3 regions of the Gardnerella washingtoni genome follow, and region 2 is predicted to be linked to each of the others. Evidence: riboswitches for the same ligand, from Rfam matches in the RefSeq annotation. Region 2 holds a riboswitch; each other region holds the start of a gene.
The links. Region 2 has a riboswitch for thiamine pyrophosphate ahead of thiC (phosphomethylpyrimidine synthase ThiC). Riboswitches for the same ligand answer to the same signal wherever they lie in the genome.

Region 1: linked by a shared signal. The riboswitch ahead of HXT28_RS02200 (ABC transporter permease) and the one ahead of thiC (phosphomethylpyrimidine synthase ThiC) in region 2 are both predicted to bind thiamine pyrophosphate.
Region 3: linked by a shared signal. The riboswitch ahead of HXT28_RS00450 (bifunctional hydroxymethylpyrimidine kinase/phosphomethylpyrimidine kinase) and the one ahead of thiC (phosphomethylpyrimidine synthase ThiC) in region 2 are both predicted to bind thiamine pyrophosphate.

Annotation. Positions count from the first base shown of each region.
Region 1 is NZ_CP058398.1:586,504-592,522, reverse strand. Features, by position in the region: gene folK (2-amino-4-hydroxy-6-hydroxymethyldihydropteridine diphosphokinase) at 1-268, opposite strand, end outside; gene HXT28_RS02210 (L-lactate dehydrogenase) at 525-1,439, opposite strand; gene eno (phosphopyruvate hydratase) at 1,636-2,931, opposite strand; TPP riboswitch at 3,080-3,194, shown strand; gene HXT28_RS02200 (ABC transporter permease) at 3,238-4,005, shown strand; gene HXT28_RS02195 (ABC transporter substrate-binding protein) at 4,158-5,162, shown strand; gene HXT28_RS02190 (ABC transporter ATP-binding protein) at 5,184-6,019, shown strand, end outside.
Region 2 is NZ_CP058398.1:839,480-845,498, forward strand. Features, by position in the region: gene HXT28_RS03235 (methionine ABC transporter ATP-binding protein) at 1-746, shown strand, start outside; gene HXT28_RS03240 (methionine ABC transporter permease) at 794-1,474, shown strand; TPP riboswitch at 1,712-1,817, shown strand; gene thiC (phosphomethylpyrimidine synthase ThiC) at 1,815-4,469, shown strand; gene HXT28_RS03250 (peptidylprolyl isomerase) at 4,764-5,300, shown strand; gene HXT28_RS03255 (hypothetical protein) at 5,600-6,019, opposite strand, start outside.
Region 3 is NZ_CP058398.1:151,560-157,578, forward strand. Features, by position in the region: gene HXT28_RS00445 (cell wall-binding protein) at 1-3,135, shown strand, start outside; TPP riboswitch at 3,357-3,470, shown strand; gene HXT28_RS00450 (bifunctional hydroxymethylpyrimidine kinase/phosphomethylpyrimidine kinase) at 3,460-5,217, shown strand; gene thiM (hydroxyethylthiazole kinase) at 5,533-6,019, opposite strand, start outside.

The sequences.
Region 1 (6,019 bases), 250 kb from region 2:
AACGAACTATGCGCTTTCTGTGAAGACGCTGTTCAATATCATGAATAAAATCAAGCAATTCAAAAGCTGTTAAATCAGTGTCTAAGCGTAAAGCAATGTTATAAAAACTGTCTTGCACTACATCACCAACTGGTTCAGTTTCATACACTGAAGAAACGATAATATTGCTTATATGCGAATTTTGTTTCAATAGCGAAACAGCTTGGCGCAAATTAAGTAATCTATCACCTATATTGCTTCCAACACTTATGTATGCACTAGAAATCATATTTCCCCCAAAAAATAATGCCATTTATAGTTAAAAGTATATATCCTAAACAATTATGACTAGCCAACTTTATAAATTCAAATAATAAATAAGCTAATATCAAAAATTTTTATAACAAAAATGTCGCTGTAAATTCAACACTCTTGAGGAGCAATTAAACCTACAACGACATTTTTCAATACGCTTTTGTCTAAAATCTGTAAAAATATTTTAGATTCAAAAGTACTATTTTTAGTTATTTTATTTTTTGATTTATCTATTTTGCTTGAGCTTTACTTAAAATAGTATCTGCAGAGTGCTGTAGCTTTTGTAACTCTTCCTCAGTTAAATCAAGTTGGCACTGCTTTACAATACCTTCACGACCAACAATTGCTGGGTACGAAAGATAAGAATGATATTCTTCACGATAGTTAGAAACAGGCATCTGCTCCTTTGAATCAGAAAGAACAGCATGAACTAGACGAACTGCAGCAGCAGCAATACCGTAGTTGGTGTACTTCTTTCCATAGAATACAGTAAAGCCACCTTGACGAGTTTCTTCATCAACAGCATCCAAATCAATATTTTTTTCTTTTGCAAGCTCAATAATCGGTTGTTCAAGAACCTTAACCGTGGACCATGCCACAAACTGTGAATCACCATGTTCACCCAAGCTGTAACCCTTAACTGCCTTTGGATGCACACCAAAGAACTTTCCAACAGCGCGATGCAAACGGGCTGAATCAAGTAAAGTACCAGTGCCAATAATTTTTTCGTAAGGAAGTCCAGTAGCTTCCTTGTAAAGCTGGCAAATAGCATCACAAGGGTTTGTAATATCAATCAGCACACCGTGAAAACCTGAAGCCTTAATTTTTGCACCAACTTCTGCAACTTGAACACGATTGTGATTGAGCTCTGCGAAACGATCAGGATTTGGAACGTCTAAAAGCTTAATATTACCCAAAGCGCTTACGATTACTTCAACATCTTTTAAAGCGTCGTAATCATTAACTGTGATATTTACATTAAAAGGCACATTATCCATTGAATCTTCAAAATCCAATGCATCAGCCTTAACCTTGGCTTCATTTTTGTCATACAGGTATAACTCGTCGGCGTAACCACCAACAACAAGCTGGTGAGCAACAGCTGCACCAACATTACCCATACCGATAACTGCTACTTTTCTCATAATGAAATATCTCCTTCTTTTTTTGAGTTTTTCATAAAATTAGCACTATTGGGATAAGAATAAAAGTCAAATCAAAAAAATTTTTCATTTTTTAAATTTTTCATCATTTATTAATAGAAAACGGCCAGCCGTAAACACGACTGACCGTTAAAACTCAAAGACTTAAGAAGTCACTAAGTTACTTAAAACTAAAAAGTTACTTCATGTACTTCTTGCAAGCCTTGAATGCGCTGTAACCAGCATACTGAGCGGTAGAACCAAGCTCTTCCTCAATCTCAAGCAAGCGGTTGTACTTAGCAATACGCTCACCACGAGCAGGAGCACCAGTCTTAATCTGGCCGGTGTTCTTAGCAACAGCAAGATCAGAAATGGTGGTATCTGGGGTTTCGCCAGAACGGTGAGAAACCATGGAAGTGAAGCCATTCTTGGTTGCAAGTTCAATAGCGTCGAGGGTTTCGGTGACGGAACCGATCTGGTTCAACTTCACGAGCAAGGAGTTAGCTGCGCCAAGCTCAATGCCCTTAGCCAAACGCTTTGGATTGGTGACGAGCAAATCATCGCCAACAAACTGCAAACGATCACCGAGACGCTTGGTGATTTCTGCCCAATCATCCCAGCCTTCTTCCTGGAATGGATCTTCAATGGAAACGATTGGATACTCGTTGATGAGCTTCTCGTAGTAATCGAGCATGTAAGCAGATTCGCGCTCTTCACCATCGAAACGATACTTGCCGGTTTCCTTGTTGTAGAACTCGGAAGAAGCAACGTCAAGAGAAATACCAATTTGCTTGCCTGGCTCGTAACCTGCGGCTGCGATTGCATCCATGATGTACTTCAAAGAATCCTCGTTAGACTTCATCTTTGGAGCGAAGCCACCTTCGTCACCAAGACCAGTAGCCAAGCCTTCCTTCTTCAAAACATTCTTCAAAGTGTGGTAAACCTCAACGCCAGCGCGCAAAGCATCGCTGTAAGTTGCAAAACCGTAAGGAGAAATCATGTACTCCTGAATATCGGTTGCAAAGTCAGCGTGAGCACCACCATTCATGATGTTCATGTTTGGAACTGGAAGAATGTGACCATTAGTACCGCCAATGTAGCGATACAAAGGAAGCTGAGCAGACTCAGCAGCAGCGTAGAGAGCAGCGAGGGAAACGCCAAGAATTGCGTTAGCACCAAGCTTGCCCTTGTTTGGTGTGCCATCAAGCTCAATCATTGTTTCGTCAAGAGCGCGCTGATCAGTGGCATCCATGCCGATGACCTTAGGTGCGATTACCTCGTTGACAGCCTTAACAGCTTCCAACGTGCCCTTGCCCTGATAACGGGACTTGTCGCCATCGCGACGCTCCCAAGCTTCAGCTTCACCAGTTGAAGCACCAGAAGGTACTAAACCAATGCCCTGAGCGCCATCTTCGGTCTCCAAATAAACCTGAACAGTAGGATTTCCACGAGAATCCAAAATTTCGCGTGCGTATACGCTTTCAATAGCTGCCACAACTACTCCTTTATACCTATGGGTTGTGATGACTCTTCCAAGATTAGTGCGTTTTATGGACGTTACATTATATTAACTATCAATTATGCCGTGAACGTTCACAGTGTCGCGAGTTTGCATGTTTGTCCATGCCTATAAGACATAATAACAAACTGACACGGGGTGCACTGCTCGTTCATATAAATTAGCGAATATTGCTGAGAACATACCCGTCGAACCTGATATAGCTAGTACTATCGAAGGGAATGTCGAATGAATATTCGTTTTCATAAGCACAAAACTGCATGCAGTGCAAACAGTAAAGTCATGCAGAAAAAAGCCTCCCAATTATCTAAATCTTTTAACGCTTGGCTTTCTACAATAGTTATAGTTTTTTGCTGGTTTATTATTACACTCGGCCCTGTAGAAAACCGCGCTTTGCCTTCCCCATTCGAAGTTATAAAAGCTTTCGTAGATTTACACAATGAGGGAATACTGTGGCCGTCTCTTGCAATAAGCATTTTTAGGGTCGTTGCAGGTCTTCTTTTGGGTATTGCGTTTGCACTTCCTGCCGGAATTCTTTCTGGAGGAAGCGCAATAGGTGAAACAATCATCAACAAACCTAGCCACATGATACGTTCAATACCATTCCCTGCCCTAGCTCCTCTTCTCATTATTTTTCTTGGTGTTGATGAGCTTATGAAAATTATGCTTATTGCAATAGGCGTTTTTGGCCCTATGTATGTCAATATTCGCGATGGCGTTCGCAATATCGATCCGCGTCTTATTGAACTAGCTAAGGCCTATCACATTAAAAAATCGACTGTTTTTACCACTATTTTTATGCGCGGTACGCTTGCTAATTTTATGACTGGCTTACGTTTTTCTATTTCCGTAGCATGGGTCGCTTTAGTAACTTGCGAAACAGTTAATTCTTCTATTGGAATCGGCTATATTCTTTCAAGAGCGCAACAATTCTTTAGGCCAGACCAGATGATGGCTTGCATAATCATGTACGCAATTGCTGGTCTTGGTTCTGAGATTACGGCAAATATATTTGAATACTTGCTTATGCCGGAACGCAGAAAAGCCTAAATATACGCAATATAAGCCTTCTACTAAATGAATTTTGTGTAAGACATACAAAATTCCCCTAATACTTCACTAATTTTATAAATAAAGATTTGATCAATTACCAAATAACAAAAAAATAAATAATAAAAACACAAAAAACAAAGGAGCCAATTATGGTTAATTTCAAAATGAATAGTATAAGCAAACGCACTATTGCTGCATTATGTGCTCTTTGCGCAACAGTTGCGCTTGCATCCTGCGGTAGTGCCCAAAAATCCGCAAGTAGCGCTTCTTCTGCTAAGGAAGATACTGGTACTATGCGTGTTGCTTATCTTTCTACAGCAAACTATTTAACGACATTGAAGAACGAAAAGTTCTTGCAGGAAGAGTTTGGAAAGTCTAAAGTTACTTACACTGGTCCTTACACTCCTGTTGATGGTCTTACTGCAGTAATGAGCGGTAGCGCAGATGCAACAACTACAGGAACCGGTCGTTTTATTGATCTTATTGCCGAAGGACAGCCTTGGGTTGCCTTTGCTCTCGAATACTATAATGGTGATTCTCAAGGAATTGTAGCCTCTGCAAAAAGTGGCGTAAAAACCTTAAAAGACTTGTATGGAAAGAAAGTTGCTATTATTCACAATGGTGACACTGGTGACTACATGCTTCATCGTGCTTTTGATAAGAGCGGTTTAGATGTTTCTAAAGTTCAAAAAGTTGAGATGAATCCTCGCAACTTCCAGGCTGCTTTCTCTTCTGGTCAGATTGACGCAATTTCTTCGTTCGATCAGAATCTTGCAGCAGCTATGACTACTCCTGGATCTAAGTTGCTGGTAAACGCTAAGAAATATGGCAATATGAACGTTACTATTCACATCGTTTCCAAGAGCTTCGCTAAGAAGCATCCTGAGCTTGTGAAGAAAATGTATAAGGCTCTTGTACGCGAAGCAAAGAAGTCTCACAAGGAAAAGAATGTTATTGGCAACGCTTATAAGCAGCTTGGCGCGTCTGACACGATTATTAAGCAGATTGAAAAGTTTGACAATCCAACGATTCGCCCAATCGACGCTAAAGGCTTGGAAATGATGAAAGTTCAAGCTAAAGAATACGTTAAGTACGGTTTAATTAAGCAGGCTCCAAAGAATTTGGATGATTCTGTAATGGATTGCAGCAAATAAGCATCAATTATCTACAAGAATATGACTGGTTTCAAGAACATGTTTCAAAAGCACACTACGGAAAACGATACTGCGAAAGTTTCTAAAGAGCTTTCCGCAGATTCTCAAGAATCTTCTAGAGAATCGGATACTTCTAGTGCGAAAAATGACGCTTATTGCGTTAACATAGAGCATCTTGGCATCTCTTTTCGTAACACTAAAAATAGCACTGTAAGTAACGATGCAGGAAACAATGCTGCAGATAATTCTACTTTTGTGTTAAAAAACGTTACGATGAGTATCAAGCAAGGTGAGTTTGTTTCGCTTATTGGTAGATCTGGCTGTGGAAAAACAACGCTTTTGAAAATAATTTCGGGATTGCTTACTCCTAGCGAAGGTAGCGTTCATGCCACCAGTCGTCAGGCTATTGGTTTCCAGGATGCGAGATTAATACCTTGGCTTTCCGTAAGCCAAAACGTTGTTTTTGGCATGGAAGGAAGTAAACAAGAGCTTGAGGATATTGCTCATCGAGCGCTTTGCCAAATACAGCTTGAAGGTTTTGATAACAAGTGGCCATCTCAACTTTCAGGCGGTCAGCAGCAAAGAGTCTCTTTAGCTAGAGCATTAGTGAGGAATCCTCAATTATTGTTACTGGACGAACCTTTCGGAGCTTTGGATGCTCTTACGCGTTTTGATATGCAAGATCTGCTGAACAAACTTCAAGCTCAATATGGTTGGAGTACTCTTATGGTTACGCATGATATTGCGGAAGCTGTACGACTTTCTAATCGCATTCTTATGATAAAAAATGGAGAAATTCATAAAGAATGGCATATTAATCGCGAACATCTTGACGCTCAAAATCGTCCAGTAAATCA
Region 2 (6,019 bases):
ACGGCAAAGGTAGCGAAGCGCATGAAGCATTGCATGATATTAATCTCACTATTGAGTCGGGAGAAGTTTTCGGTATTCTCGGTTCTTCCGGTGCTGGAAAATCTTCGCTCGTGCGTTGCATGAATCTGCTTGAGCGCCCAACTTCCGGTAGGATTGTGATTGATGGCAATGATATTACTGGAGTCAAAGACCGCGAGCTTGCTAAAGTTCGAGCAAATATCGGCATGATTTTCCAGAATTTTAGTCTTTTCCAGCAGCGCACAGTATTGCGAAATGTAACTTTCCCACTTGAACTTAATCACGTTGATAAAAAGAAGCGTGAAGAACGCGCGCATTATTTGCTTAATTTAGTTGGTTTGCAAGATCTTGCCGACCGCTACCCTAGCCAGCTTTCTGGCGGCCAGCAGCAACGCGTTGCTATTGCTCGGGCGTTAGCAAATAATCCTTCGATTATGCTTTGTGACGAAGCAACAAGCGCACTAGACTCCACTACAACCGCGCAAATCCTCGATTTACTGCGCCGAATTAATCGCGAACTTAACGTAACACTGGTTATTATTACGCATTCGTTGGCAGTTGCGCGAAATATTTGCGACCGAGTTGCAATGATTGACGACGGTCATATTGTGGAATTAGGCGACACTACAACCTTATTTGCAAATCCACAAAGCAATATTTTGCGAACGCTGATTGCAGATGAAAAGCAAGAAAATCATCGTAAAAAGCCTGCATCTACTACGATTTAATACGCTCTACTACGATTTCATACGCTTAGTAACGAGGTGAAATAACAATGATAGAATCTGCTACACAATTTTTGAACGAATACGGCGACTTACTTGCTGAAGGTGTGCTCGATACACTAGTGATGACTTCAGTCGCAACACTCTTAGCATACGTTATTGGGCTTCCGATTGGCGTATTGCTTATTACTTCCGACAAAAAAGGTATTTGTCCGAACGCTCCAATAAACGCGGTTCTTGGCTGGATCGTTAATATCGTGCGTTCAGTACCGTTTATTATCCTGCTCGTTGCGTTAATTCCATTTACACGCTTGATTGTCGGCACTTCACTTGGCGTCCCGGGTGCCATTGTGCCACTTGTTATTACTGCAGCTCCATTTGTGGCGCGCATTGTTGAACAATCTTTAGCAGAAGTTGACGGAAGTCTGATCGAAGCTGCGCAAAGCTTTGGTGCCAGTAAATTACAAATCGTGTGCAAAGTGCTGCTTTGGGAGGCGTTGCCTTCGCTTATTCGCGGTGCCGCTCTAACATTTATTACACTTTTTGGTTTTTCTGCAATGGCTGGAACGGTTGGTGCAGGCGGACTTGGCGATATTGCAATTCGATACGGCTACCAGCGTTACCAGTATGATGTTATGACTGTAGCTGTTATTCTTTGCATCATTCTCGTGCAAATTGTGCAAACTTTGGGCGACACTATCGCGCGCATTATTAATCATCACGAACGCTAAAGCAGTTCTACATTTTACCAATTACAAACTGCCTGCATGCTACTAACACAGGCAGTTTTATTGTGTTTGAAACTAGTGTGTTTAAAGCTATTGTGTTTGAAACTATTGTGCCGCTGAGATTTATTATTGCTATGTATGATTGTGTTTGTCTTCATACCACCTTCGTGTTCGCTCTCATATTTGCAACATACCCCAACCCATGAAATGCGCATAATCGTGTAAACTTATTGATAATTCAACATTTTGCAGGGGTGCTTTCATAGGAAGGCTGAGATAGGTATTTAATACCTAACCCTTAGAACCTGTTAGTTAATACAACGTAGGGAGCAACGAGTTTAGTATGAATTCAAATTATCCATACGCTTCGATGCGTAATCAATTTAATCTCAACGCCTGCTTTATTGCAGACCCACAAGCTTGTAATCATCGACCACTTACTGACGTAGTTGATGATGCTTTACGCGCAGGAGCAACTCTTATCCGACTTCATTGCAACAATGAAAACGCTAAGGAAATTACGACTCTTGCTCGCGATATCGCTCAAATTATTGAAGATAACAATAAGTGCGATTCCGTAACGTTTGTTATTGACGAGCGAGTTGACGTTGCTTGGCAAGCTAGAAATCAAAGTATCAAAGTAGACGGCATTCATCTTGCACAAAGCGATATGGAACCTCGAGAAGCACGTGCTTTGCTTGGAGAGGACGCTATTATTGGCTTGTCTGTTGAAACTGAAAGTTTAGTCAAAGTTATTAATGAGCTTCCGGATGGTTGCATTGATTATATTTGCGTAACTGCCATGCACAATCCTGAAGAAGGATGCGAAAATACTACTGCTGCCTACGAATTGGAAGCAAATCACACAACGTTGGACGAAGCAAAAATTAACACAATTTGCGTAGCAAGTGATTTTCCAGTACTCGTGGGTGGAAAAACACAATTAGATGATGTAGCTATGATTGCTCGTACAAAAGCTGCAGGATTCTTTGTTGCTGAACCTCTATACACTTCAGAAACACCAGAATCCACTATGCGTGAGTTCATTGAACGTTGGAAAGCCGTACGCGGTGAAGCAAAACATGGTTACGCTAAACGCGTAATCGTCGCGGAAAATACAGAAGAAAAGTCTTCAAAACCATCTGAAGAAAAGAAGCCGACGTTTATTAACGCTAAAGAAGCAAAAGATGCAGCAAAATTAGCTAAGCAACAACGTGTTGATATTGCGGCTCGTGGTTGCACCCAGCGAGATAAGGCTCATATTCGCAAAACTACTCCTGTTCATTTTGAATATAAGTATGGTTCCTACGATTTGGAAGTTCCGTACACGGAAATTAAGCTTTCAGATACTCCTGGCGTGGGACCTAACCCGCCTTTTAAGGACTACAATACGGAAGGACCAAAGTGTGATCCTAAAGAGGGCTTGGCTCCGCTTCGCCTTGACTGGATTCGTGACCGCGGTGACGTTGTGGAATATGAGGGCCGCAGACGCAATCTTCAAGACGATGGCAAGCGCGCTATTAAGCGCGGTAAGGCTTCTAAGGAATGGCGTGGGCGTACGCATAAGCCAATGAAGGGCGCGGATCATCCGATTACGCAAATGTGGTACGCTCGCCATGGCATTGTTACTCCAGAAATGCAGTATGTTGCTACTCGCGAAAATTGTGACGTGGAGCTGGTTCGCGAAGAAGTTGCAGCCGGACGCGCTGTAATTCCTTGCAATATTAACCATCCTGAAGCTGAGCCTATGATTATTGGTTCTCGCTTCTTAACGAAGCTCAACGCGAACATGGGTAATTCTGCTGTTACGTCGTCTATCGACGAAGAAGTAGAAAAGCTTACGTGGGCCACGAAGTGGGGTGCTGATACCGTGATGGATCTTTCCACCGGTAACGATATTCACACGACTCGCGAATGGATTTTACGTAACTCCCCTGTGCCAATTGGAACCGTACCAATGTACCAGGCTTTGGAAAAGGTTGAGGATGACGCTTCTAAGCTCAGCTGGGAGCTGTTCCGAGACACGGTTATCGAACAGTGCGAGCAGGGCGTTGACTACATGACTATTCACGCAGGCGTACTACTTCGCTACGTGCCGCTTACCGCAAACCGAGTAACCGGTATTGTGTCGCGTGGCGGCTCGATTATGGCAGAGTGGTGCTTACAGCATCATCAAGAAAGCTTCCTTTACACGCACTTTGAAGAGTTATGCGAGATTTTCGCAAAGTATGATGTTGCTTTCTCTTTGGGTGACGGTTTGCGTCCAGGTAGCTTGGCTGATGCAAACGATGCGGCTCAGCTTTCCGAACTTATGACACTTGGTGAGCTTACAAAGATTGCTTGGCAGCACGATGTGCAAGTGATGATTGAAGGTCCAGGACACGTGCCATTCGACACTGTGCGCATGAATATTGAGATGGAAAAGGCGATTTGCCAGAATGCTCCATTCTATACGCTTGGTCCTCTAACTACCGATACCGCCCCGGGCTATGATCATATTACTTCCGCAATTGGCGGCGTAGAGATTGCACGCTACGGTACTGCAATGCTTTGCTATGTGACCCCTAAAGAGCATTTGGGATTGCCTAACAAAGACGACGTGAAGCAGGGCGTGATTGCATATAAGATTGCTTGCCACGCAGCTGATCTTGCTAAGCATCATCCGCATGCTATGGATCGCGATAACGCTATTAGTAAAGCTCGATTCGAGTTCCGTTGGTTAGATCAGTTTAACTTAAGCTACGATCCGGATACTGCAATCGCTTTCCACGACGATACTCTTCCTGCTGAGCCTGCAAAAATGGCGCACTTCTGCTCGATGTGCGGACCAAAGTTCTGCTCCATGGCTATTTCTCAGAATATTCGTAAGCGTTTTGGCGGCGCTGCTCAACAGGAACAGCTTGTTGAGGAAGCGCGTAGCCAGGCGATTACTGATGGCATGAAGGCAATGAGCAAGAAGTTCCAGGAATCTGGTTCGTCGCTGTATCAAAACTTATAGTGTATTTTTAATACGTTTCAATATTAGAAAATACACGTTTATACGTACCACGAATAAATTAGAAGAAGGTTAAAATAACCAACTACAGCGGGTTTTATAGTGAGCGCTACTGCTTACTATAAAACCCGCTTTTTTATAACTTGCAAAATATTAAGTTCATTCCTACGTTAATAGCCAAATTGGTTCTTAGGTTGGTTCTTAGGTTGGTTTCTCAATTCGCTCTACAATATCGCAAAATATAACGTATAACACGATACTGGCTAGCAGTCTCGAACATATGGGAAAATTACAACTATGAGCACAATTATTATGCATACTTCTGAAGGCGATATTACTATCAATCTCTTTGATGACAAAGCGCCAGAAACTGTTAAGAATTTCATTGGTCTCGCAACCGGCGAAAAAGAGTGGAAAGACCCATTCACTGGTGAGGCTTCTCATGAACCTTTCTACAATGGTTTGACATTCCACCGCATTATTAAAGATTTTATGATTCAAGGCGGTTGCCCACTTGGCACCGGCACAGGCGGTCCTGGATATGAGTTCGACGATGAGATTGATCCGTCGTTGAAGTTCGATAAGCCTTATTTGCTTGCTATGGCAAATGCGGGTAAGCGCCGCGGACGCGATGGTCGTTTACACGGCACTAATGGCTCACAATTCTTCATTACGACTGTACCAACACCTTGGCTCGATGGTCATCACACTATTTTCGGCGAAGTAGCTGACGCTGCTTCAAAGGCAGTAGTAGATAAGCTCGATACTGTTGCTACCGATCGAACTGACGCACCTTTGGAACCAGTAGGTATTATGTCGATTGAGGTGTTGTGATTTCTCACATCAATGTATTACTTATCATCAAGTAACAATTTGTTATAAGTCTGTTTTTTGAAAAAGAAAGCTCCTGTGATGCTTATTTGAGCACGCAGGAGCTTTTCTACATTTGAGCTGTTCTGTACTTTTATTTTGTTTTTGTCAATGCAGCAAAAGATCAATCAACTCTACAATTCTGTCATACGCAAGTAAGTTAAGCATACAAAAGCCTTACCAGCGACTAAAAATCACCAGTAAGGCTTTTCTACTATGCGTTATTAATTTTGGGACTAACTAGCAACTAAGCTAGCTACAACCTACTTATTGCTGTGACGAGAAGTGCCACGACGCTTACCCAAGAAGATTGCAGCACCAGCAGCAGCTACCGTTGCAGCAAACATGCTCAACACAGATACTGCACTACCAGTCTTACTTAGTTCAGCAGCACGACCTGCCTGTGACGCATGAGCTTGCACGGACTTACGGACTTGAGCTGCATGAGCCTGAGCATCCGCAAGAGTCTTACGAGCATCCGCAAGTTTACGCTGAGCAGCATTAACTTGAGCTTGCGTTGCAGATGGGTTAGCAGCAAGCTTCTTAACTTCAGCCTCAGCAGCTTCAACCTTCGCTTGTGCTTGAGCAACAGCAGCATCAGCGTTCTTCACAGCTGGCGTATTGTTTACAGCAGCATTGGTAGAACCAGTTGTGCTCTGATCAGCCGTAACGCTTGCACCAGT
Region 3 (6,019 bases), 690 kb from region 2:
GGTAATCCGTGGAGAGAATTAGAAGCTAGAGGCGAAGGTGATAATAATAAAACGCCAAATGTAATTAACGTGTGGTTCGTGCCAGTAGACAAGAACAAGCCGTGGATTTCAGTAAAAGATGTTAGTAAGAAACTTCTTGGCGAGTGCAATCCTACTAAAGATAAGGCTGATTCTTGCGGAACTGCTACGACTATTGATATGAATAAGACTGATATTACAAAGCAGTCGGGCTTGTTCAACGTAGTAGATTTGCTTGCAATGGATGATGATTTCAATGTTGCAAATCCTGATACGCATGTAAGCGAAGCTTTGAAGAACACGCTGAGCATAGACATTGAAGCAGAAGGAGTTACAGATTCAAAAACTAAAAAAGCTCCTCGCGTAAGGTTTGTTACAGATGGCAATATCAACAAGGAACTGTTGCGCGGATTTATAGAAAAATGGCGTGGGAATGATGCTACAAAGTCACCAACTTTCAAGATGATTGCTCAAGTAACTGACGACTCTGGAAATAAGAGTGACGAAGCAGTAGTAGGCAAATTCAAGTTCAGTTGGACTGTAGCTAAAGCTCCAATTGTGCGCGCATACGATGGTCATCATTATGGTGATTTATCTTCTTCTGGCGTGTGGCTTCATGATTGGGAAGGTGCTGTTGCGAATAATTACTATAATGCTGTGTCAGTTGTTGCAGGTGGGAATGCGACTCGACTCGTAGTGTATTTCACTCGCGCACAAAAAGCAAAACTCGCTAGTTTACGATCTAGCAATAATCTCATGTCTAGCTTGGGTGCACGGGATAACTTGAGTAGTAATAATGCTAATTCTCAAAGCGATACTGACACGAGTGAAGCATTAGCATTATGTAGATCGAAGTCAACGGATAAGTGGCAAGTTTGCGAAGGTTATACGCTGCCTCAAGGCGTTACGTTGAATTCTAATGACTATGGGAAAAATAATTCTGCAATAATATTTAATCCTGAAGTCTTAGCTCCTGGAAGCGTAGTGCGTGCAAGGAATCGCGCAGAATCTTACGGACCTTGGTCTAATATGCCTGGCGTTAAATCTGAAAATTTGGATGAGTTATCGAATAACAACAACTCATCTCAATCAGACGGCAGTGAAAATCCAACTCATGCAAGTAGCGCTGTAAATAGCAATTCGACGAATGGTAATGCGTCAAATGCGTTAAAAGAAAAAGAAGAAGAGAAAGAAGAAGACATGCGCAACGTGCTATCTGCTGACTCAATGGTTGCGCAACGTAGTAGCGTGTGTAGGCCTGAAACAGAAGCGCCAAAAGATTGGAACTCGCCTTCAGATTGCGTGTTCTTCCCAGTCGTAGTCAATAAGAAAGTCGTACAAGTGCATCCATTGCTGCTGAATGACTCTGAAAAGCGTGCTGTAAATTACGTGCTACGCAATGGCAATTCCGGTGGCAAATGGCTTGGATTTGGAGATGCTGACAGTCTTATAAGCGTGGATGATGATGATACGCTTTCTGCAAACCAGTCAGAAGTTGCTTGGAAGCGTGGGGAGTATGTTGCGCCTACTGAGCAGAAAGATAAACGCAACAATTACTCTAACGCAGGCAATGAGCAGGATTCGTTTATTCTTTTGCGTGGATGGCGTAGGCGAAATGTAACGCCGGAACCAAGATATAATGTTGTAACAAGATTCGCTAGGTTGCGAAGTGTTGGTAATGATGCTGCTGACTACACGATTGAGTGGGATAAAGATAAGCCATATATTGACGGACGTTCTAGCGACCCAGGATTTGAGCTGGTTGGCACGCCTGGTCATCAATCGCTTGTGTATCGCTATAACGCGAGCAGCAGCGGTCAAATAGGTTTAGGTGACTTGCAGAATGCGTTAAAGCTTATGCCAGTAAAATTGAAAGAAGCAACAAATGGCAAATCTGGTAACGAGTTAAAGAAAGCTGAAGATGATTTTGCTAAGAGCCAACCATCTTTGCGTGTTGTTAATGGCACAGATAAGGCTGCTGCTGAACAGGGTAAGAATGGTTTCAATCGTCCTGGTTTCTTTACGCTGAATGGTGAGTTTACTAACGCACCTGACTTGGTTACCGCAAATGGTTATTATGGCGGCGGTAATAGCGTTTCAGTTCGTAATTCAAATAGTGGTATGAATGCTAGTGTTTTGGGAAACGATCAATATAACAAGATGACGCCGAAATCAACTGATATACCAGAGTGGGGAATGGGTGATGTAAAGTCGTCTCAATTCACGCTAGATAAAGTTCTTGGTGGTCTTGAAGGCATAAAATACGTTAATAATTCCTCAAACTCTTCGCACTATGTGCTTTCGCTTTCAAACCGTTATGCTAGGGAAAGTCTGCAAGGTACATACGGTTATGAAGCAAAATCTGACTTTAGTGATATTGCTGGAGCGCAGTCAATTCTACCAGTATATGTAGTGCCGGTTGATGTAATAAAGCCTAAAGCTGAAGCGAAAGGTTCGCTTGAGACTTCGTCTATGGATGAGCCTTACAAAGTTACTGCTAACGATATTAAGTTTACATTTACTGGTAATCCAGATGCTAAAGGCAAAGTAAACGGCAAAGAGCTGTTAGTAGACGCTAGCGATGATTTTGATTCTCGAGATGCAGTTGAGAAGAATCTTCAAGTATGCGTGCGAAAATTGAACAATCGTAAGCCTGTTGAAGATACTTGCACGCCTATTTTGAAGCGCGATACCAACGGCAACGCAAGTGTAGATGCTGACGAATTGCAGAAGTTGCTTATAACTAATAAGAATACGGCTGTTTACGCAGTATACGCGCAGACAAAAGATAAGTCAGAGAATAAGAGTGAGCACTATGATGCTGGCAAAGATGATACGAAGGCAATCATTGGCTATATAAAGATTACTGGCATTAACGTGTCGCCAATTCCGCTGCCGTTTACTGGTGGAAACGCTGCTATTACGTACACCTTCTTATTCGGCATATTGATGGCGCTCTTCATAGCATCGGGCGCATTCGGTAGGCGCGGATGGTTGGCATCTGTGCTTAGCGGAAACGGCTTCGGCTCGCTTACTGACAGCAAGCACTGCGGCGATTCGGCTGAAGCGCTTCGAAGCGGTAGGATGTTCTTCAAGTTCAAGTGGCTTAGGTTGTGATGCGTAAGCGCGCGCTTTTGGGGACTTACACCCCACTCAAGTAACGCTCGCGCGGATAACGCGCTCGCTTACGAAACTCGCGTTGGAAGTCCCCCGGACTTCCAACCTAAGCGAGTTTCCGCTCCGAATTGCTTTCGCGCGCTCAATCGCTGCGCTCAAGCAGGTCGTCGCGTAAACGTGAGATAAATTCTCCACGTTAGTAGTGTGTGAACGATATAGTCGAAGATGGTTCGGAGTGCGCGATGCTGCGATAATTCACAAGCAAAAACGCTGAGATTACATCCGCAGAACCTGATCTAGATAGTGCTAGCGAAGGGAAACATAATGACAATACCTGCACAAACAAACGCCGATAGTAAAATCACTTCCGTAGTAAACGCTACTAATGTGAATACAACCGCGAATACAACCGCGAATACAACCGCGAATACAGCTTTCTCAACTCCACGAAAAAGCTCGTTGCCGTCACTTGACGATCCAATCATTCCGCGCGTGCTCTCCATAGCTGGCACAGATCCGACGGGTGGTGCCGGTATCCAAGCCGACCTCAAATCAATCATGGCATCTCATGGCTTCGGCATGTGCGTAACTACCGACCTAGTTGCGCAAAACACTTGCGGTGTGCGCGAAGTCTATACTCCGCCAACCTCGTTCCTACGCGCACAACTCGAAGCTGTATTCGACGACGTACGCATTGATGCTGTTAAACTAGGCATGCTCGGAGACAAACCATACATTGAACTTGTGCGCGACTGGCTTGAATCGCATCCCGTGCCAGTAATCGTACTCGACCCTGTGATGGTAGCTACTTCTGGTGATCGTCTGCTGAAACAATCAGCCGAAGAAGCATTACGCCAATTTGCTGCAAAAGCGGATATTATTACGCCAAATATTCCCGAACTTGCTGTGCTGTGTGAACAACAGCCTGCAACCAGCTTTACTGAAGCGTGCGCACAAGCTCGCCGTTGGGCTGCCGACAACAACACCGTGGTAATCGTGAAAGGTGGTCACTTAACCGGCACGGACGCTGGAAATACGGCAGTTTTCCCAGACGGTACCGAGATTCACGTTCCTTCGCCACGCGTCGACACTTCTACAACGCACGGCACAGGCTGCTCGCTTTCGTCGTCTCTAGCGGCTCGCGTTGGTTTAGCGCTTCGAGAAGGAAAAAAGCTTGAGGATCATGAAACCGTTGCGGAAGCATTATCTTGGACTACGCATTGGCTTAATGAAGCGATTGCGCATGGAGCGGATTTGCATGTTGGCAAGGGGCATGGGCCGGTGAACCACGCGGCACGTCAGTATAGGATGGAGCTTGATTCTTCGGCAACACCATGGGAACACATGAAAATTAATGAGCGAGATTTAGACGGCACGAAACCTGAAACTTGCGTTGTGTCAGCTCATTCTGTTGCGCGAAAACCGTGGATTGCTGCCGCTGGTAAGTGGACTGCGGCTTTGTGGAACGCGAGTGCTGATGTCGATAATAATATTATGCGGATGCCGTTTATTCAGGCGCTTGGTGACGGATCTTTGGATGAAGATTTGTTTGACTTCTATTTGAATCAGGATGCGGAATATTTGAAACGCTACTCGCGAGCTTTGGCGGCTTGCGGAGCTAAAGCACATGATGATAAAGCGCGTGTGCACTGGTCGTCAAGTTCCGCAGGATGCATTGAGGCAGAGTCTGAGCTGCATCGTGGCTGGTTTAAGAAAACAGGTCAACCAATGCAACCTGTTTGTTCGCCAGTGACGCTTGCTTACGTGAATCACTTGCTTGCTTCGACATTTGGTGAGGATTATGTAGTGGCAGCGGCTAGTGTGCTTCCTTGCTATTGGTTGTATGAGGAAGTTGGTCATGTGCTTGCTGCTGCGTTGAAGCCTGGCAACCCATACTATGATTGGATTGAAATGTATTCTTCGGAAGGCTTTGACGCGTGCGTTCGTACGGCAATTGAGTGTGTGGAAGATGCTTTTGAGAAAGCTTCACCTGAACAGCGTGTTCGTGCTGCTCAAGCGTACATGACGTCGTGTGTGTACGAATACGATTTCTTCAACCAAGCGCATCGCGCACTGCGTTAACGCTCCGAGCGCTTTGACCGAGCTTGAAATCAATGGGATTTCAAGCTCGGTCAAAGCGGGAACTCGCTTAAGTTGGAAGTCCGTGGGACTTCCTCGTGTTTGGAGTGCTATGTAGTCCGTAACCCTCCAAATGTGAGGGGGATTCCTTGTGTTTGGAGTGCTATGTAGTCTGCAACTCTCCAAATGTGAGGGAAATTCCCCGTGTTTGGAGCAAATAACCACATGGCACGCTCCAAACGTGAGATGAGTTTCCCTGCGTTTGTGGACTTAGAGTGTGTGTAAGTCCACAAACGCTCGCACGGTCTAAGCGCGCGCTTACTCAGTAATCACGCGCTTCAGCTCGCGCGCAACTTTCGCTGCATCCTCAGCACACATCAGCGCCGACACTGTGCACACGCCGTCAATTTCAAGACCGCGAATAGGGAACACCGTATTCTCGTGAATTCCGCCAATTGCCAACGTTTTCACGCCCATCGTGTGCGCAACTTTTGCAACCTCATTCACGCCATCAACGCCAAGCGGTGGCACGTCGTGCGCCTTCGTATGTGTTTCAAAAGCAGCGCCAATACCAATCGCATCTGGCAGCGGTACATCATTTTCTTTGCACTCACGGTACGCTTTTTCCATCAAATCCGGTCGCGCGCAAGTAAGCCCAATCATCCACTCAGCCGGCATCATCTTGCGCGCTTCAACAAACGGCATATCTTTTTGCCCAATATGCAGGTTAAAACCAAGCCGAGCTGCACAATCAACATGATCATCAATAAACACAGGCACATCGCCATGTCCAGAATCAATGAGC